DNA from 4 places in the Streptosporangium sp. G11 genome. Region 2 is predicted to be linked to each of the others. Evidence: riboswitches for the same ligand, from Rfam matches in the RefSeq annotation. Region 2 holds a riboswitch; each other region holds the start of a gene.
What was found. Region 2 has a riboswitch for cyclic di-AMP ahead of ACSDR0_RS13405 (NlpC/P60 family protein). Riboswitches for the same ligand answer to the same signal wherever they lie in the genome.
Positions count from the first base shown of each region.

Region 1: it holds a riboswitch for cyclic di-AMP, as region 2 does, so the genes downstream of both, ACSDR0_RS01145 (hypothetical protein) here and ACSDR0_RS13405 (NlpC/P60 family protein) in region 2, are expected to answer to the same signal.
Region 3: it holds a riboswitch for cyclic di-AMP, as region 2 does, so the genes downstream of both, ACSDR0_RS08330 (CHAP domain-containing protein) here and ACSDR0_RS13405 (NlpC/P60 family protein) in region 2, are expected to answer to the same signal.
Region 4: it holds a riboswitch for cyclic di-AMP, as region 2 does, so the genes downstream of both, ACSDR0_RS06230 (C40 family peptidase) here and ACSDR0_RS13405 (NlpC/P60 family protein) in region 2, are expected to answer to the same signal.

Region 1 covers NZ_JBPJUQ010000001.1:236,544-240,968, forward strand. The annotation lists gene ACSDR0_RS01135 (hypothetical protein) at 1-71, shown strand, start outside; gene ACSDR0_RS01140 (alpha/beta fold hydrolase) at 271-1,131, opposite strand; gene ACSDR0_RS01145 (hypothetical protein) at 1,396-2,232, opposite strand; cyclic di-AMP (ydaO/yuaA leader) riboswitch at 2,491-2,640, opposite strand; gene ACSDR0_RS01150 (DUF4253 domain-containing protein) at 2,959-3,846, opposite strand; gene ACSDR0_RS01155 (carbohydrate ABC transporter permease) at 3,942-4,425, opposite strand, start outside.
Region 2 covers NZ_JBPJUQ010000010.1:141,632-146,056, forward strand. The annotation lists gene ACSDR0_RS13395 (RDD family protein) at 1-775, opposite strand, end outside; gene ACSDR0_RS13400 (amino-acid N-acetyltransferase) at 995-1,648, opposite strand; cyclic di-AMP (ydaO/yuaA leader) riboswitch at 1,985-2,132, shown strand; gene ACSDR0_RS13405 (NlpC/P60 family protein) at 2,138-3,187, shown strand; gene ACSDR0_RS13410 (LuxR C-terminal-related transcriptional regulator) at 3,274-3,474, opposite strand.
Region 3 covers NZ_JBPJUQ010000006.1:30,026-34,450, reverse strand. The annotation lists gene ACSDR0_RS08340 (carbohydrate ABC transporter permease) at 1-141, opposite strand, end outside; gene ACSDR0_RS08335 (ABC transporter substrate-binding protein) at 225-1,574, opposite strand; gene ACSDR0_RS08330 (CHAP domain-containing protein) at 2,166-2,852, opposite strand; cyclic di-AMP (ydaO/yuaA leader) riboswitch at 2,871-3,009, opposite strand; gene ACSDR0_RS08325 (TetR/AcrR family transcriptional regulator) at 3,937-4,425, opposite strand, start outside.
Region 4 covers NZ_JBPJUQ010000004.1:203,571-207,995, reverse strand. The annotation lists gene ACSDR0_RS06240 (NlpC/P60 family protein) at 1-50, shown strand, start outside; gene ACSDR0_RS06235 (phosphoribosyltransferase) at 97-768, opposite strand; cyclic di-AMP (ydaO/yuaA leader) riboswitch at 1,345-1,503, shown strand; gene ACSDR0_RS06230 (C40 family peptidase) at 1,586-2,149, shown strand; gene ACSDR0_RS06225 (hypothetical protein) at 2,405-3,283, shown strand; gene ACSDR0_RS06220 (M48 family metallopeptidase) at 3,280-4,425, shown strand, end outside.

The sequences.
Region 1 (4,425 bases), on a different contig from region 2:
ACCGGAACCGGGCCAACCTCGCGCTCGCGCGGCACATCCTGCGCGGCATCGAGGAGAAGCTCGAAGTCTGACCCTCCGGTGCGGCCCGTGCCCCGGGAGGCGCGGACCGCACCGGGGCCCACCGTGCCGTGAGGACGACGGCGGGCGCGTCGGAAATCACCGTGCCGTGAGGACGGCGACGGGCATGCCTGAGGTCACCGCGCGGGAAGGACGGTGGCGGGCATGCCCGGAATCACCGCCAGGGAAGGGCGGTGGCGGGCGTGCCGGAGGTCACCGTCCTGGGTCCGCGGAGGTGGTGAGCTCGTCGATCGCGTCGACGAAGGAGGGCCAGAGCTCGCCGGGCAGGTCGTGACCCATGCCGGGGAAGGTCATCAGCCGGGCGCCCGGGATCGCGTCGGCCGTGGCGATCCCCGCGGGCAGGGGAACGAGCGGGTCGTCCTCCCCGTGCAGTACGAGAGCCGGGAGCGTGAGCTCCTTGAGCCTCGGCGCGCGGTCACCGGAGGCCATGATCGCGGTCACCTGCCTGGCCGTGCCCGCCGGGTCGTACGACCGGTCGTAGCCCAGCCCGGCGATCTCGGCGTTCCACTCCCGGTCGAACGGGTAGCCGGGCGAGCCGACGGCCGCGCAGTTGTCGAGGGCCCGCCGGATCGCGCTCTCGCGGTCGGGCGTGAAGGCCGGCATGAGCAGGTCCGGGTCGGTCAGCAGGGCGGCCTGCGGGCTCGGCGTGGACATGATCGAGGTGAGGCTGCGCACCCGGTGCGGGTGGCGGATCGCGAGTGACTGCGCGATCATCCCGCCCATCGAGAGGCCGACCACGTGGGCGGAGTCCCAGCCGAGCGCGTCGAGCAGCCCGGCGGCGTCGTCGGCCATGTCGTCCAGCAGGTAGGGGACCTCCCCGCTCCCGTCCAGGGCGGGCGTCCCCGCCTCGCTCAGGTGGGTGCTCTCGCCGCTGTCGCGGTTGTCGAAGCGCACCACGTGGCACCCCCGGTCCGCGAGCAGCGCGCAGAACCTCTCGTCCCACTGGATCATCTGGCAGCCGAGGCCCGTGATCAGCAGGAGGGGGCGGGCCCCCGGAGAGCCGAAGGTGTCGTAGGCGATCTCGATGCCGTTCGCCGGGGCTCGCAGGGTCATGGCGCTCCTACCGTCCGCTGCCGTCCGTGCTGGTGCTGCGGGACAGAATGCCATTCGGGAAAAAGCGCGACACCGGCGGGGTGGTCCGCGCCGGTGTCCCGGGACCGCCCCCACGCGAGCGGGTCGGTCCCTCGTCAGACCGGTCCGCGGCAAGCGGACCGGTCTTTCCACAGACCGGTCCTCGTGCGGAGAACCGGCCCTTCCTCAGGCCCTTCACGCGAGGGCCGTCCCTCGCGTGTCAGGCGAGCCTTTCGCGCCGGCGGGTCAGCTCTTCCCCGCGCCGAGCTTGGCGGCGCGGACACCGGCGGCGATCACGTCGTCGGGGACGCGCACGGAGGCGGGCTCGATCATGACCTTGGGCTTGCCGATCCACGGCCGTGCCGCGGCGCTCACCTGCTGGGTCTGCAGGCCGATCCCCAGCTGCCTCGCCATGGCGAAGATGGTCGCCGGCGGCTGGGCCGGCCTGGTGTCCCTGCGGCTCCAGGCGCCGGTGGAGAACGCCACGGGGAGGTTCTTCACTCCCGTGCCGTCGCCCCACTTGGTGATGACGTACTTGATGTCGATGTGACCCATGCCGCCGTTGCCGTCCACGCCGAGCGTGCCGGCGTTGAAGGTGCCGCCGGTCAGGTCGGCGAAGGTCTTGGCGTCGATGTCGACCATGACGCCCTGGTTCGAGGGGTTGCCCGGACCGCGGTCGCCGACGAAGAACTTGGCCTTCTGGCCCTTGTAGAGGATGTAGCCCTCGGTGAGCAGGGGCCAGCTCGGGCTGGCGATCATGCCCTTCTGCATCGGCTTGCCGCTGGCGGGCAGTCCGGTGTCACCGGCCCGGCCGGAGGAGTCGTCCCAGAAGTAGGAGGCTCTCGTCGAACCCTGGAGGAGAACGGCCTCGGCACCGGCCGGAGCGCCGACCACGGGGTCGGCGAGGCGGGTGGAGGCGGGAGCGGGAAGCGCGGAGGCGACGCCGCCGGAGGCGAGGACGCTCACACCGACGATGGTGGCGGTGACGAGACCGCGCTTGAGGGGGGCGTTCTTACACGGGAGGTGCTTGCTCACACTGGACTTCTGCAGGCTGTTCTTGTGCAGGCCAAAGAAAGGGTGCATGGAGAAGAAGCTCTTTCGCGAGGAAACGGGGCGGCCATGTGCGACACACCGAAGGGGTGCACTGGCGGGGACGCGCTCGTCGGAAAAGGTGCGTAGCCGGATCAGTCGATTGCTACGCGGAGCACAGTCTTGGAAGTACCGCGATCAGGCGCGGCGGCAAGGTCCGGGGGGACGGGGGGGACGGGGCGGTATGAAAGTTCAGGTGGTCGGCGCGGACAGGGGGTGCACCGACGTGGTGACGCGGTGATCCATGAGGGGATCTCCTCTCCATCTCGTCTACCGGGTTAGCTGACGGGTTCGGGCGGTGGAGTTGCCCTACCGCCGCGCGTTCGCGGCGGATTCACCCCGGAAAAGTGGTTCCCCGGCTCCGGGGCCCTGTGGGCCCTCGGGATTCGACGTCGGCCGGCCGCTCCCTCTTGTGAAGGGCAGGTCGCCTTCCGATAACAGTGGACACTACCTGCCAAATCGGACAAAGCAAAGCAAACGCCATGAAAACCCCAGAAGATCTACCTACAAGCTTCAAGAAAGCCTCATCGAGCACCCCGCCAGGCCAACATCCGCCCTACCAGCACGAATGTCCTCTCGACCTCGCGGTCCGGCTTCGCGAACCCCTCCCCGGGCACCACACCGGGAGATCCACACGAAGGAGTCGGCGAAAGAATCGACGGAGGGGTCAACGGGAAAATCCGCGGGGGAATCCACACCCCTCGGGTCGGCCCCGTCCGGTCAGTCCCACCAGAATGACCAGGCGTTCCTGCCCTTGATCTGCTCGGCGTAGTCGACGAGGTTCCCCGCCCCCTGGATGATGCTGTCGGGGCAGAACGTCCAGTGCTCGGCGGCGACGTGCAGGGCGTGCTCGGAGGTCGTCGGGGGCGCGGCGACGCTGAGGTCAAGGGTGTTGAAACCCATGCCGACCACCCGCACCCCGAACCTGTCCTCCCAGCTCCGCACGACGGCCGCGAGCGGGACCATCCACTCGTTGTGGTTCAGGGCGCCCTGCCAGCCCATGACGGCCAGGGCGTCGGCCCCGCGCTCGACCGCGACGAGCCCGAGCGGGGTCCTGCGCTCGGCCACCAGTCCGGCGTACCAGTCGGCGACCACGCCGGGATCGGCGGCGAGCCTTCCCGACGGGGCCGGTCCCGGGCACTCGGGACCGAAGGGTTCGAGCAGTTCGAGCTGTTCGATGTCGGCCTTGGCGATCCAGTCGGACCACACCTCGGCCATGAACGCGGCGGCGTGGTAGTTGTCGATCTCGACGGGGGTGTCCGGGGCGATCTGGCCTGCCGACCAGGGCTGGACGGAGTCCTCCAGCAGGATCGGCCACAGGCCCGACTGCTCGTGCTGGGCCCTCAACCGGGCCCAGTACTCGCCGGAGACGGCCACCTCACTGAGCCAGAACGCCGGACGGCGACGGATCGCGAGCTGAGCGTAACCGGGGTCGGGCCACACCACGTCCCCCGGCGGCAGCTCCACCGAGAGCCTCCGGCCTCCGCCACCGCCGGTCCCGTCGCTCCCCTCGGCTCCGTCGGCTCCGTCGGCGAACAGCTGGCCCAGAAGTGGCGGAAGTTGCCCACGCTCGCAATCGCTCATCTCTACCGATCCGATCCTGACCACGGACCAATTTTGGCCTGTCAACCATCCCGAGGGACAGTTCTGCCCTGGTCCAGGCAAAAATTATCGGTATACGGAAGAACGAGGCCGGGCGGGTGTCAGTCCTTCACCGCTCCGCCCAGGCCGGCGACCAGCCTGCGCTGCACGGCCACGAAGAAGATGAGCACGGGGATGGTCATCAGCGTCGAGGCCGCCATGATGCCGCCCCAGTCGTTCTCGTCGGGCTTGAAGAAGACCAGCAGGGCCGCGGGCAGCGTCTGGTTGTCCCTGGCCGAGATGATGAAGGTCCTGGCGAAGATGAAGTCGTTCCAGGCGGTGATGAACGAGAAGACGCTCGTGGCGACCAGTCCCGGCGCGACGAGGGGGAAGATGATCCGCCACAGGATCACCGGCCGGCTCGCACCGTCGATCATCGCGGCCTCCTCCAGCGTCTCGGGCACCGCGGCCACGAACCCCCTCATCATCCAGATGGCGAACGGCAGTGAGAACGCCAGGTGGACCAGGACGAGCGAGCCCAGGGTGTTGAGTCCCACGCCGGGCACCACCGCGCCGAGGTCGCGGACGAGGAAGAACAGCGGGATG
Region 2 (4,425 bases):
CCGTCGTGCCGTTGAAGGTGGGGGGCGACACGAGCACGGCGGTCATCACCGCGGTGATGATGAACAGCGGGATCGCCAGGATGATCCCGTCGATGATCCTCGCCACCAGGCGCTGCCACCACTCGGCGAGCGGCGCGGGTGCCCCGGGGGGACCGCCGTACGGCTGGCCGTAGCCCTGCTGCCCGTACGCGGGCTGCTGCTGGCCGTAGCCCTGCTGCCCGTAGTCGGGCTGCTGGCCGTAGCCCTGCTGCTGGCCGTACTGCTGCTGCCCGTAGTCGGGCTGCTGGCCGTAGCCGGGCTGGGACTGCTGCCCGTAGTCGGGCTGCTGCTGGCCATAACCCGGCTGCTGCCCGTAGCCGGGCTGGGACTGCTGGCCGTAGCCGGGCTGCTCGTGGGACGCCTGCTGGCCGTAGGCGGGCTGCTGCCCGTACGCCCCCGTCCCACCCTGCTGCCCGTACGCGCCGGTCCCACCCTGCTGGCCGTACCCCTGCTGCTGGCCGTAACCGGGCTGCTCGTGGGACGCCTGCTGGCCGTAGGCGGGCTGCTGCCCGTACGCCCCCGTCCCACCCTGCTGCCCGTACGCGCCGGTCCCACCCTGCTGGCCATAGCCCTGCTGCTGGCCGTAACCCTGCTGCCCGTAGTCGGACTGCTGGCCGTAGCCCTGCTGCTGGCCGTACTGCTGCTGCCCGTAGCCCTGCTGGCCGTAGCCGGGCTGGCTCTGTCCTGGGCCGGTGTTCGGCTGTGAGGCCTCCGACCGATATCCCACAACTGTCACGTCGGGGTCGAGTTCGCCAGCGGCTCGACCCGCGTTGTGCTGTCCGTAATCCGGGTGCCCCGACGGTGTGCGATCGCGGTCGGGATCATCCTGTGGATACGGCGGCTGTCCGGTGCTCACCGCGTCACCTCACTTAGACTGCGCATGTGGCAAATGTCAGACGCACATGCTTGCTGCTGCACAAGGTATCGACATAGGTATCGACAGTCACCTTTCCGATCAGTCAGCTCTAAAGTCATGTGAGTCGGGCTCGCGTGTCAGGTGGAGCAGCATCCGGGTGTTTCCCAAGGTGTTGGGCTTGACGTGCTCCAGATCGAGGAACTCCGCCACCCCCTCGTCGTAGGAGGCGAGAAGTTCGGCGTAGACCTCCGGGGCGACGGGCGTTCCCTGGATCTCCCGGAAACCGTGCCTGGCGAAGAAGTCGACCTCGAAGGTCAGGCAGAAGACCCGGCGCAGGCCCACCTCGACGGCCGTGCGAATGAGCGCGGAGACGATCCGGTGGCCGATTCCCATTCCCCTGCGGGTCGGATCGACGGCGACGGTGCGGATCTCGGCCAGATCCTCCCAGAGGACGTGGAGCGCCCCGCAGCCGATGACCGCGCCCTCCTCGTCGGTGGCGACCCAGAATTCCTGGACGTCCTCGTACAGGGTGACGGTGGCCTTCTCCAGCAGGCGCGGGCCGACACCGCCGTAGGTGTCGACGAGCCGCCTGATGGCGCGGACGTCCGGGGTGCGGGCACGGCGGACCGTGACCGCGGGGCCCGCCACGGGTAGGGGCGAGCCACGCTCCGCCCCCTCGGATCCGGTGCCCCGCTCCCCGCCGTCGGGGGCGCGAACGACCGGGACGGGAGAATGCTCAGCAAGCTGCTCCATGACCGTTCAGCGTACGTCCTCGCCGGTCTTCAATTACGGCTCATCCTTAACTCGCAGCTCACCGCCCTCACATGACCGTTGGTGATCGCTTTACCACGGTGAGCGCGCGGCGCCTCCCCTGTGCCACAGCTCACCTTTGGCACGGTCCCGGACCTGGGAAGACCTCCGCCGCACCCGCCACCCGCGAGGTAAAGCCAGCGTAATGGCCATGTTGATCATATTGACGTGTGATCTTTCCGTGACATTTCAGTTGCGAAACCTCTACTGAATTCGCAGTTCTGGTTGAGCAGGAACCACGGGTGCACTAATCTCCGTGCTCGATGTCAGAGACGTAAAAAGCCTGACCCGCCGAATCCTCCACCGCGGGGAACCGGGGACCCACCACGTCCTCCGGGGTGAATCCGAGTGCCACCGGCGCACCCGGTAGGGCTGCCTCCGGCCCGAACCCGTCAGCTAACCCGGTAGGCGGCCGAGGAGAGGAGCCCGTTGGTGAAGCGCACGCGCGACCGCGGAGGAAACCAGGCGGGCGACGACGCCCGCCGTCGAGAACGCGCGTCGCGAGGGCTGCGCCGCCGCATGGCGGTCATCGGCCTGGCATTCGCCACCCTGACCCTCGGCACCCCGCTGGTGGCGGCCACCGCCGATCCCGAGCCCAGCCTCCAGCAGCTGGCCAAGCAGGCCGAGAAACTGCACGAGGAGATCGGCACCCTGGCCGAGCGGTACAACGGCGAGCGGGTCAAGCTCAGGCAGGCCCAGCGGGCCGCGGAGAGCGCCAAGAAGATCCTCGCGTCGAGCGAGTCCGAACTGGCGTCCCGTCGCACCAAGGCCACCCTCCTGGCGCAGAGCACCTACATGTCGGGCGGCCTGAACTCCGGCCTCGCCTTCACCCAGGCGACCGACCCCGACACCTTCCTCGACCAGGCCACCACCAACTACGCGCTCCAGCAGCAGCAGAGCGAGGAGGTCGCCCAGGTGGCCCGGGCGATCGAGGCCGCCGAGCGGGCGCAGGCCAGTGCCAAGGCGAGGACCTCGGAGGTCAAGAAGCTCCTGACGGAGATCGACGGCAACCGGACCAGGATCGAGCGGCTGGTCGCGCGGGTCGAGAGCGACCTGTTCAGCGAGGTGCGCACCAGGGCCGTCAGCAACAGGGGCGCCCGGGTGAGGACCAACGTGCCCATCGTGGGCAGCGGCAAGGCCGCGGAGGCTACCCGCTGGGCGCTCACCCAGCAGCTCAAGCCGTACGTCTGGGGCGCCGAGGGGCCCAACTCCTTCGACTGCTCCGGGCTGGTCATGTGGGCCTACCAGAAGGTCGGCATCAGCCTGCCGCACTACACCGGCGACCAGTGGACCGCGGGCACCCATGTCTCCAGGAAGGAGTTGCGCCCCGGAGACCTGGTCTTCTTCTACAACGACCTGCACCACGTCGGGATCTACATCGGCGCGGGCCTGATGATCCACGCTCCCCAGACGGGTGACGTCGTCCACATCGCCACGATCGACAACCGGCCCTTCGCCGGAGGCGTCCGCATCGCCGGCTAGAACCCGCCGGAACCCGCGTGCCGGGTCGCACAGGTGTCCGGCCCGCACGCGTGTCCGGCCCGACCTGCCGGACACGCGGCGGTGCGCTAGATCAGGCGGCGGCGCGCGGCCCAGGCCACGGCCTCGATCGCCGTGGCGACGCCGATGCGGTCGCAGATGCCTCTCAGCCTGCGCCTGACGGTCCGGCCGCTGATGTCGAGGCGACGACCCACCCGATCGACCGTGACACCCTTGGCGAGCTCAGCCAGCAGCACGAGGTCGTCGTCGCTGAGACCGATATCGCTCATGCCCAGGGGGCTGTCGCCATGGCGTGAATCCACTTCTGGATATGCCATCAAGAGTCACTCCCCCCACTCTGGAAACCGGGTGCGAGACGCCGGAAATGAATACCGTCCGCCAGGAACGGTAAACGCCTTGTTCAAAGGTCGTCAAGTTCCGCTCTTCATAGCGTGCGTCCAGTATTGACATAGTAGGCGCTACGTGAAGTACTCATGATATGTCAGTGCCTTTGCGGCTATGTCATGACCGAGCCGAGGCACCAGCCGGCAAGCACCCCCTGGCTGCGGCGATCGAAGTCCCGGCAGAACAAGGTTTCGCCAGAACCGCCGCCCCGCCGGGCTTCCCGGGGCCGGCCCCTCGGGGATCCGGCCCGCCCGCATTTCTCGGGAAAAACCGATCCCTTCCCGATACTCTTCGGCGACCATGGCCATCTACCGCCTTGACGGCACCCCACGGAAAACACGGAAATATGAGGGTCAAGAGATCAGCTTTGCGGCATTCGCGAAGTATCACGCGGCAACGACCGGATGCCGAACGATATTGGACATGCTTGAAAGGGATTTCTGAACAGTACGGAAACGCGCCCGCCATTACGGAAGGCCATGGGCGCGACGGCCGTTTCCAGGCCGTGGGGTTCACCCCGCCCGTCCCGGCCTCACCCGCACACCGTACGGGGCCCACCGCGATCCACGTCCCTGCGGACCCGCGGGGACGGGCCCTCGGCGCCGCTCCGCCACGGCGCTCCGAGCCGCCTCCACGGGGACCCCGAAGACGACCGGCAATCGGCCAGGAGGCGATCGGGGAAGGGCCCGGGGGCGATCCGGGAATCGTTCCGCCGCACCCCGGCCGTGCGGCTCACGCTCGGGTTCGCGCCCACCGGCGCGGGGCCGCGCGAAGCGTCGGCCGGTGAGGGCGAGGAGTGACGGCGAGGTGGTGACGGCGACGCGGTGACGGCGACG
Region 3 (4,425 bases), on a different contig from region 2:
GTACGGGGAGATGAGGAAGTAGGGGGTCGCCCGGAGGTCGAACCGGGCCCACCCACTGCCCCGCTCCGGTCCGCGGCGCCCCGCCGACCGGCGGGGGCCGGGCCGAGGTGGGGCGGCCGGGGAGTCGACGTGCAGTGTCATCGGTCAGAGCCTTTCAGCGGGGGCAGGCGACCGGCCCGGCAGCGGGATCACCGCCGCCGGGCCGATGCGGGTCGGTACGGGGATCAGCCCGCTGCCTTGACGCCGGCCTCAAGGAACTTGGTCCAGGCCTGGTCGTAGGGGACCGAGCCCTGGTCCATGCCCTCGAGGACCTTCTCCACCGAGGACTTGACCTGGGCGTGCTTCTCGCCGAGGAAGACGGGCAGCAGGTCCTTGACCGAGGCGCCGAAGATCTGGCCGGTCGGCGCGTCGTTGAAGAACGGGTTCTTCAGGTCGGCGACCGCCGGGTCCTGCTGCGCGGTGAGGGAGCTCGGGAAGGCCGCGGCCTCCTGGAAGGCCATGACGTGGCCCTCCTTGCCGGTGAGGTAGTTCAGGACCTCGGCGGCCTCCTTGGGGTGCTTGCTCTGCTTGGGAATGGCCAGGTAGGAGCCGCCCCAGTTGCCCGCGCCGCCGGGTACGGACGCGACGTCCCACTTGCCCTTGTTGTCGTCACCGGCCGCGCCGGAGACCACACCGAGCATCCAGGCCGGGCAGCCCATGGTCGCGAAGGCGCCCTTCTTGATCGCGGCGTTCCACGGCGGGGAGAACGAGGCGAGCTTGGCGGTCAGGCCCGCCTGGCTGAAGCTCTTCACCGTGTCGAAGGAGGTCTTGATGGCCGGGTTGGTCTCGATGACGAGCTGGTTGTTCTTGTCGAAGTAGGAGACGTTGCCGTTCTTCGGCGCCTCCTGCGACAGGATCACGTTGTAGAGGGTGTTCGGGCCGTCGATGAACTTGGGGTCGGTCTTGCCGGGGTTGGCGGCCTGGAACTTCTTCCCCACCTCCATGAAGGCGTTCCAGTCCGGCCAGAGCTTGCCGACCTCCTCGCGCTCGGTGGGCAGGCCCGCCTTCTCGAACAGGTCCTTGCGGTAGCACATGGTCATGCCGCCGATGTCGGTGCCCAGGGCGAAGAGCTTGTTGTCGGCGTTGATGCCGTTGTCCCACTTCGCCGCGGGGAAGTCGGCCTTGCGGCTGTCCAGACCGTGCTCGGCCAGGTCGGTGAAGAACTGCGGACGGGCCTTCATGAGGCCCATCGCACCCTCGTCCAGGGCGATGATGTCGGCCGCGCCGCTGCCGGCCTGCAGGCGCTGGAGCAGCTGCGGGAGGTAGACGTCCTCGAAACGGTCGGTCAGGTTCTGGTACTTGACCTGGATGTTCGGGTGGGCCGCGTTCCACGTCTCCACGGCCTTGTCGTAGCCGAAGTTCTCACCGCCGCCGAAGGTGTGCACGGTGATGGTCACCGGCTCGGCCGCGGCGGCGGAGCCGCCGCCCGCGGCGGGCTTGGCGGGCTCGCTGGAACTGCACGACGTGATGGCCAGGGCGGTGGCCGCCATGACCGCGACGGCGGCGAGCTTGCCGTGCCGCTTGTTGTTCAACATTCCGGACCCCTCTCAGGTGGTCGCCCGAATCATTGGGAGGCGACATCGCGGGCCGGTCCCCGACAAACGCGGGCCTCGCGACGAGGTCGTTCCTCAATGTGCTTTGGGAGCGCTCCCACGAAGAGTGGACGATGGGCAACCAGGACGTCAATATGCCGAAACTCAACCGTTACATCCGGGCGTTTTGGGTGGGACTAATGGCATGAAACCAGGGCAAACCTCTTATTGAGGTGATTGGGAGCGCTCCCATCTCATGGACATACAGTCGGGGCATTTCGTGTCCGTGAGGGATTCGCCGGGGGAGTCGCCACCGAGGCCACCCCCGGAGGGGGCGCCGGTGAGAGGCCGCGGGAGGGGTGTCAGGAGGGCTGTCAAAGAGGCGCCGGGGGAGGGCCGGGAGGGCGGACTCCGAGGAGGGCAGGTCGCGAGAGGGAACGCCGGCCGGGGAGGACGCCCGGGAGGGTGTGGAGACGCGGTCAGGGGCGCCGCTCGAACGAGCGGCGCCCCTGGGAGCGTGCGGACCGGCCCGCGTTCACCGGCGGGGGAGCCGGGGGCCCGCGCCATGGAGGTGACGCGGGTCGCGGGGGCGGGTCAGTTGGAGTAGACGGGGTAGCCGTAGCCGACGACCTGGGAGACCGGCCTGACGCGCTGCTCGACGTCGCCGTTGCCGGTGTTGCCCTCGATCGTGGTGATCGTGCCGTCGCCGTTGTCCTTCTTCACGAAGCCGACGTGGTCGATGCCGTCGATGCTCTTGCCGCCGGCCCAGTCGAAGTAGACGACGGCGCCGGGGGTGGGGACGGTGCCCCAGTGCTGGTTGTCCTTGAACCACTTGGCGTGGGCGACGGTGTAGGCGTCCCAGCCCATCGTGGGGCGGATGCCGGCCATCTCGCCGACCCAGGAGACGAACATCGCGCACCAGGGGGCGTTGGCGTAGTCGTACACCGTGTTGCCGCCGTCGCGGGCGAGGGTCTCCTTGGCGCGAGGGGAGGACATGTACCAGGAGTGGAACTTGGTTCCGCCGCCCTCGGCGTTCTCGCGGACGCCGATCTGCCGGGAGGCGATGTCCAGGACCTTCTGGGCGGAGACCTTGGGGAGACCCTCGGCCACGGCCTGGAGCGGGGTCTTCGCGGCCTTGGCGTTGGCGTCGGCGGGCGGTGCCTTCATGGGGGTGTGGGCGGCGGCCAGGGCGGCGGTGCCGCCGGTACCCGCCAGGGCGATACAGGCGCCCAGGACGGCGCAGGCCGCACGGGGGGTGGAGATGAGGCGATGCTTGGTCATGCGGGGGTTCGACTCCTTGCTTCGCTTCCATTCCGCCTACCGGGTTAGCTGACGGGTTCGGGCTGGGAAGTGCCCTACGGCGCACAGGTGCGCTGATTCACCCCAGGAACGTGGTTCCCCGGTTCCGCAAACCTCGCGGATTCGGCGGCCGTGCTCACCGTGGCGGAGGATTCCGCCGGGCGAAGCACAGTCGGGCAATGTGACGGCAATGCGCAGACCTATACAGACCTAGGCAATTGCCATCAATAGGGACGAACGTACGCCAAGAGGACAGACGAGTACAAGTAGGACACATTGCTCTGACTTGGTAATACGTCTGAATGGAGGGGGAGCGGCGGGGTGTCTCCCGAGGTGAGGGGAGGGGTGGATCGCGCCCGTTCCGCGGCGGCCGCGCCTCTCCCCGCCGGGCGGGAGAGCGCCCGGAATCCCCTGCGCCCACGGCGATCCAGGTTTTCGGGACCCGCCCGCGAGACGTCGGCGGGCGAGTGGTATCACGCGGGGGCGAGGTCCTTGATGAGAGGCGGGGTGCCCTCAGATTGTCGAACAAATATTCGATAGTAAAAAGTATACGGATGGTAGGGGTTCCCCCATGGAAGGGCCGGAGATCGTACGCGGGATCCGGCGGCTCGCGACCGTGCCCGGAAGGCGTTTTCGCAGCTCAAGAGGGTGAGGGTGGATCGCGACCGGGCCGCCGGCGGGTCTCGCCGCCCGAAGGGTAAAGAAGTGCGCCCCCGGAAGGGCTCGACGCCCGCGAAGGTAAAGGCGCGAGGTAAAGGAACACGCTTTCCAGGAGGCCTCGCCGCCCGCGAACGGTAAAGGCGCGCGGGGTGAGGGAACGCGTCTCCGGGAGGTGTTCGCCGCCCGCCGGGAGCGAGGGAACACGCCTTCGCGCCTTCGCGCCTGCGGGTTTTCGCGCCTTCGCGCTCTCGGGCCTTCGGGCCTTCGGGCTTGCGGGCCTTCGCGCTCTCGGGCCTTCGGGCTTGCGGGCCTTCGCGCCAGAGCGGGCGCCAGGCTCTCCGGGTTTCAGGCCCTCGGGCTCACGGGCTCACGGCCTCACGGGCTCACGGGCTCACGGCCTCAGGTCTCAGGTCTCCGAGCCGGACCACGCGCGAAACAGCGGGAGCAGGAACCGGTCGACCGTCTCCTCGGCGAACTCCCGGTCCAGCGGCTTCCCGGTGAAGAACAGCCGGTACCACACCAGCGCCTCGGTGATCTTCCTGAGCTCCGCCGGGTCAACCGGTCCCGGCAACTCGCCGCGCTCCCTGGCGCGGTCGAGTAGCGGGGTGGTGCCCGTGATGTCGGCGCGGGGCACGTTGTCGCGCAGGGCGGCGGCCAGGTCGGGGGAGGTGAGGATCGCGGGGAACAGGCCGAAGATCATCGTGTGTTTCCGCTCCAGGATCCGGCAGAACCCGTCCACGACCTCGACCAGGTCCCCGCGCATCGACCCGGTGTCGGGCGGCGGCGCGACCTCGATCTTGAGGTGGTTGCAGATCAGGTCCACGACCAGCGCCTCCTTGCCCGGCCAGCGACGGTAGATCGTGGCCTTGCTGGCGCTGGCCCGCCTGGCGATCTG
Region 4 (4,425 bases), on a different contig from region 2:
TCCCGCTGTCCGCCTACGGCCGCCGCATCGTCGGAGCCGTCCGCCCCTGACCGCGGCGGGCCGCGCCGACCGGATGGGGACCACGCCGGCGACCGCTCACGCGCCCGCCGTGGCCGGGTGTGACCTCGACGCGGCGCGCAGCAGATCGCGTACTTCCTCGTCGGTCGTCTGGGAGAAGTCCACGTACGACTGCCCGACCGCGAAGAAGGGCGACGGCGTGGTGGCGCAGACGACCTCGTCCGCCATGGCGGCGAGGTCGTCACAGGCGGACCTCGGCGCGGAGGGTACGGCGACGACGGTCCTGGCGGGCCGGAAGCGGCGCAGGGCCTGCAGGGCGGCGCGCATGCTGGCACCCGTCGCGAGGCCGTCGTCCACCACGATGACGGTCCTGCCCGCCAGATCCGGTGGCGGCCGCCCCTCCCGGTAGGCCCGCTCGCGCCGGATCAGCTCCTGTCCCTCGCGCCGGGCGACCTGCCGGATGGTCTCCGGCGAGACGCCGAAAATCTCGGTGACGTCCTCGTTGAGGACGATCACCCCGCCGGTGGAGATCGCCCCCATCGCGAGCTCCGCCCTTCCGGGAGCGCCGAGCTTGCGGACCAGGAAGACGTCGAGCGGGGCGTCCAGGGCCACGGCGAGCTCGTAGGCCACCGGTACGCCGCCCCGGGGCAGTCCCAGGACGACGACGCCGGATCGCCCCCGGTACTTCTCGAGGAGGCCCGCGAGCACTCGCCCCGCGTCGCGCCGGTCCTGGAACAAGCGGTTCGACATCGCTACCGCCTCCTTGAGATGACGTTTTATTTCATTTTAAATCTCCCAAACTGGTACATAACGCCCATTGACGGCGTCGTACGACGATCGCGCCGGGCGTTCGCGCACCGCGTGCGGCACCTTCGGGTGGCCGGCCGCGCCGACGCCCGACGCCGCCGGATTCGAGATCGCCGGGACGGGATTCCGGCGGCCGATCCACTGCGCCCGCACGCGTGATCCACGGCGCCGAGGCGGCTCCGCCGATCGTCCGGGACCGCCTCGTTCGCCGGGATCTCCCCGGGACGCGGCAAGTGTGATGAATATTACATAAATCGTGATTTGCCGTTGTGATCATAAGGATGTGACGAGAGTCATATCTCAATAGCATAAATAGCCATTAAGCAGGGGTAACAGGAAGATCAAGAGGGCTCTCCGGTCATCCGATTTGGCGAATGCTTTGCCGAAAGTTGGAGATCGGGGTAACTTCTGGCGTCGCGACGTGCAAGCCACGCCGTCGCGGTGAATGTCGGTCTTCGGGCCGGTGTCCCTATAGAAATCCAACCGGCCGCCGTGCCCCCACCCGGGGGCAGGGCTCATCACGGCGGCCCGCCGAATCTATGCAGCCAGGAGGCATGGAACCGGGGACCCAAAAGGCCCATCACAGCGTGGCCAGGGGTGAATCGGCGCATTTTGCCGTAGGGCATCTTCCAAGCCCGAATCCGTCAGCTAACCCGGTAGGCATCAGTGGAAGTCCCAAGGAGAAATCCTGTCTACCACCCCGCACAACCCCCGTCTGTCGCGCCTTTTCCGCCTTTCCATCGGCGGTATCGCCCTCACGTTGACCGCCTCAGCCGGAGCGGTCACCCTAGGGTCCACGGCGGCGCAGGCGACGGCGGACGGCCCCTCCGAGATCCTGGTCAGCAGCCTGGCCGGCGTTTCCGAGAAGGCCGAAAGCACCAAGAAGACCGCCACTCAGGCCACGACTACGGCGAAGGCCAAGGCCAAGGGCAAGACCAAGATGAGCAAGGCGGCACTGCAGAAAGTCCGGGCAGGCAAAGCGGTCTCGGCGGCCAAGAAGCAGATCGGCGATCCGTACCGGTGGGGAGCCTCCGGTCCCGGAGCGTTCGACTGCTCGGGGCTCGTCCGATACGCCTGGCGAAAGGCGGGCGTGTCCCTCCCCCGGATCACGCACAGCCAGTACAGGTCGATCAGGAAAAAGGTCTCGTGGAGCAAGCTGCTCCCCGGTGACCTGCTGTTCTTCAGCGGGAAGGGCCACGTCGGCATGTACGTCGGCAAGGGCAGGATGGTCCACTCGCCGAGCAGCGGCAAGACGGTTCGTGTCGTGAGGCTGGCGGGCTACTACAGGTCCTCCTTCGCCGGAGCGGTACGACCCGGAGCCTGAGCCCGCGCCCGAGCACGGAGCACGGAGCCCGCGCGTCCGAGCACGGAACCCGAGGTCCGCGTCCGGGCACGGCGTCCGAGCACGGAGCCCGAGCCCGCGTCCGGGCACGCGCTCCGGGCACGGCGTCCGAGTACGAAGCCCGAGCCCGCGCCCGGGTACGTGCCACGAGCACGCGCCCGAGCACGGAAAAGCGGTCCCGGTCCTCCACCAGGAGGGCCGGGACCGCTCCACTTCGGTCGAGTACCATCGGCTCGTATGTCCGTCCCGAAAGGGCGCCGCGCCGTGCTCGCCGGGATGCTGGCGCTGATGAGCGCCGCCCCGTTCGCCGGGACGGGTCCCCTCCTCGCCGGGGCCGCGCCGCTCCCGCGCGCCCCCCGCCATCTTCTCCCGTACGACGCCGGGCCCCTCCCACGCGTCTCGTACACCCCCCCGAGCCCGCGCGACCTCCGCGGCCTGTGGCCGGGGGCCGCCGTCACCGTCCGGGGCGAGCACTCCCTCGTGATCGGCCACGGCGTCCCCGCCTCCGTCCTGAGGGATCTGGCGGCCAGGGCCGACCGGGCCCGCGCGACGATCGCGGCGGTCTGGGGACCCGTCACCCCGGTGATCCTCTTCCCCGCCACCGACGCAGAGGCCGCGGCGCTCGCCGGAGCCGGGAGCACCCACGGGCTGGCCGCGATGGCGACCGCGGACCGGGTGATCGTCCTGCCGTCGGGATACGCCAGGCTCACCGGGACCGGCAAGGACGTGGTGATCACCCACGAGCTCACCCACGTGGCCACCGGCGCGACCCGCGGCGGCCGGGTGCCGATGTGGCTGTCCGAGGGCTTCGCCGACTACACGGGCTACCGCGACGCCGGGATCGCGGTGCGGACGGCCGCCGCCGAACTGGCCGACGAGGTGCGCGCGGGCGTCCTGCCCGACCGCCTCCCCGGCCCGGCCGACTTCGCCCCCGGCGCGCCCCGGCTCGCGCAGGCGTACGAGGAGGCGTGGCTCGCCTGCCGGTTCGTCGCGGAGCGCTTCGGGGAGAAGGCGCTGGTGAGGCTCTACGGTAGCGATGTCGGGAGCACGCTCGGCCTGCCGGTGGCCGAGTTCACCGCGGCCTGGCGCGACTACCTCAGAGAGGAACTCACGTGACGCTGAGCACGACGGACGCGCCCCCGGGCGTGCGGCCGGCGGGGTGGGCGCTGGCCGGCCTGGGGGTGGTCACGCTGGCGGTCGTGGCGTTGACCACGCCCTGGAGGGCGCTGCCCGAGGGGGCCCCGGCCGTCGTCCCCGATCCGGCCCGCGACTTCACCCCCGAACAGATCGCCAGGGCCGAGACGTTCGACGCGCTGGTCAGCCTCCCCGGCTACCTGTCGCTCGGCCTGACGCTGGTCGTGGCGGGGGCGCTGGTGGCCACCCCGCTGGGCGCGCGGCTCGCCGACCGGCTGCCGGGGCCGTGGTGGCTGCGGGCGCTCCTCGGCGTGCTGGCGCTGTCGGTGGCCGTGGCGATCCTGCGCTGGCCGCTGGGGATGTGGTCGGAGGGCTACCTTCGCGACTTCGGGCTGTCCACCCAGACCTGGCCTTCGTGGGCGGCCGACCGGGCCAAGAGCACCGGCATCGGCACCGCGCTGACCGCGATCATGGTGGTGGCGGTGATCGCCCTGGCGCGGCGCTACCGGCGCTGGTGGATCCCCGCGGCGGGCGGGGCGTTCGTCCTGACCGTGGCCGCCTCCTTCGCCTACCCGGTGCTCATCGAGCCGGTCTTCAACGACTTCAGGCCGCTGGAGGCCGGGCCGCTCCGCGACGACCTGCTCGCCATGGCCGCCAGGGACGGCGTGCCGGTCGAGAACGTGCTCGTCGCCGACGCCTCCCGGCGGACCACCGCGCTCAACGCGTACGTCTCCGGATTCGGCGCGACCCGCAGGATCGTGGTCTACGACACGCTGCTCCGCGCGCCCGCCGACGAGGTCAAACTGGTGGTCGCGCACGAGCTGGGCCACGCCAAGGCGGGCGACGTGCTGTCGGGCACGCTCATCGGCGGCCTGGGCGCGGCGTGCGGGGCGTGCCTGCTCTACGCGGTGACCTCCGCGGGGGCCGTACGGCGCCGGACGGGGATCTCCTCACTCGGCGACCCGAGGGCGGTGGGCCTGATCATGGGGTTGCTGAGCGTGGCCACGGTCCTGTCGGGACCGGCCCAGAACCTGGTGAGCAGGCACATCGAGGCCCGTGCGGACGTGCACGCGCTGGATCTGACCAGGGACCCGGCGACGTTCGTCGCCATGCAGAAACGGCTG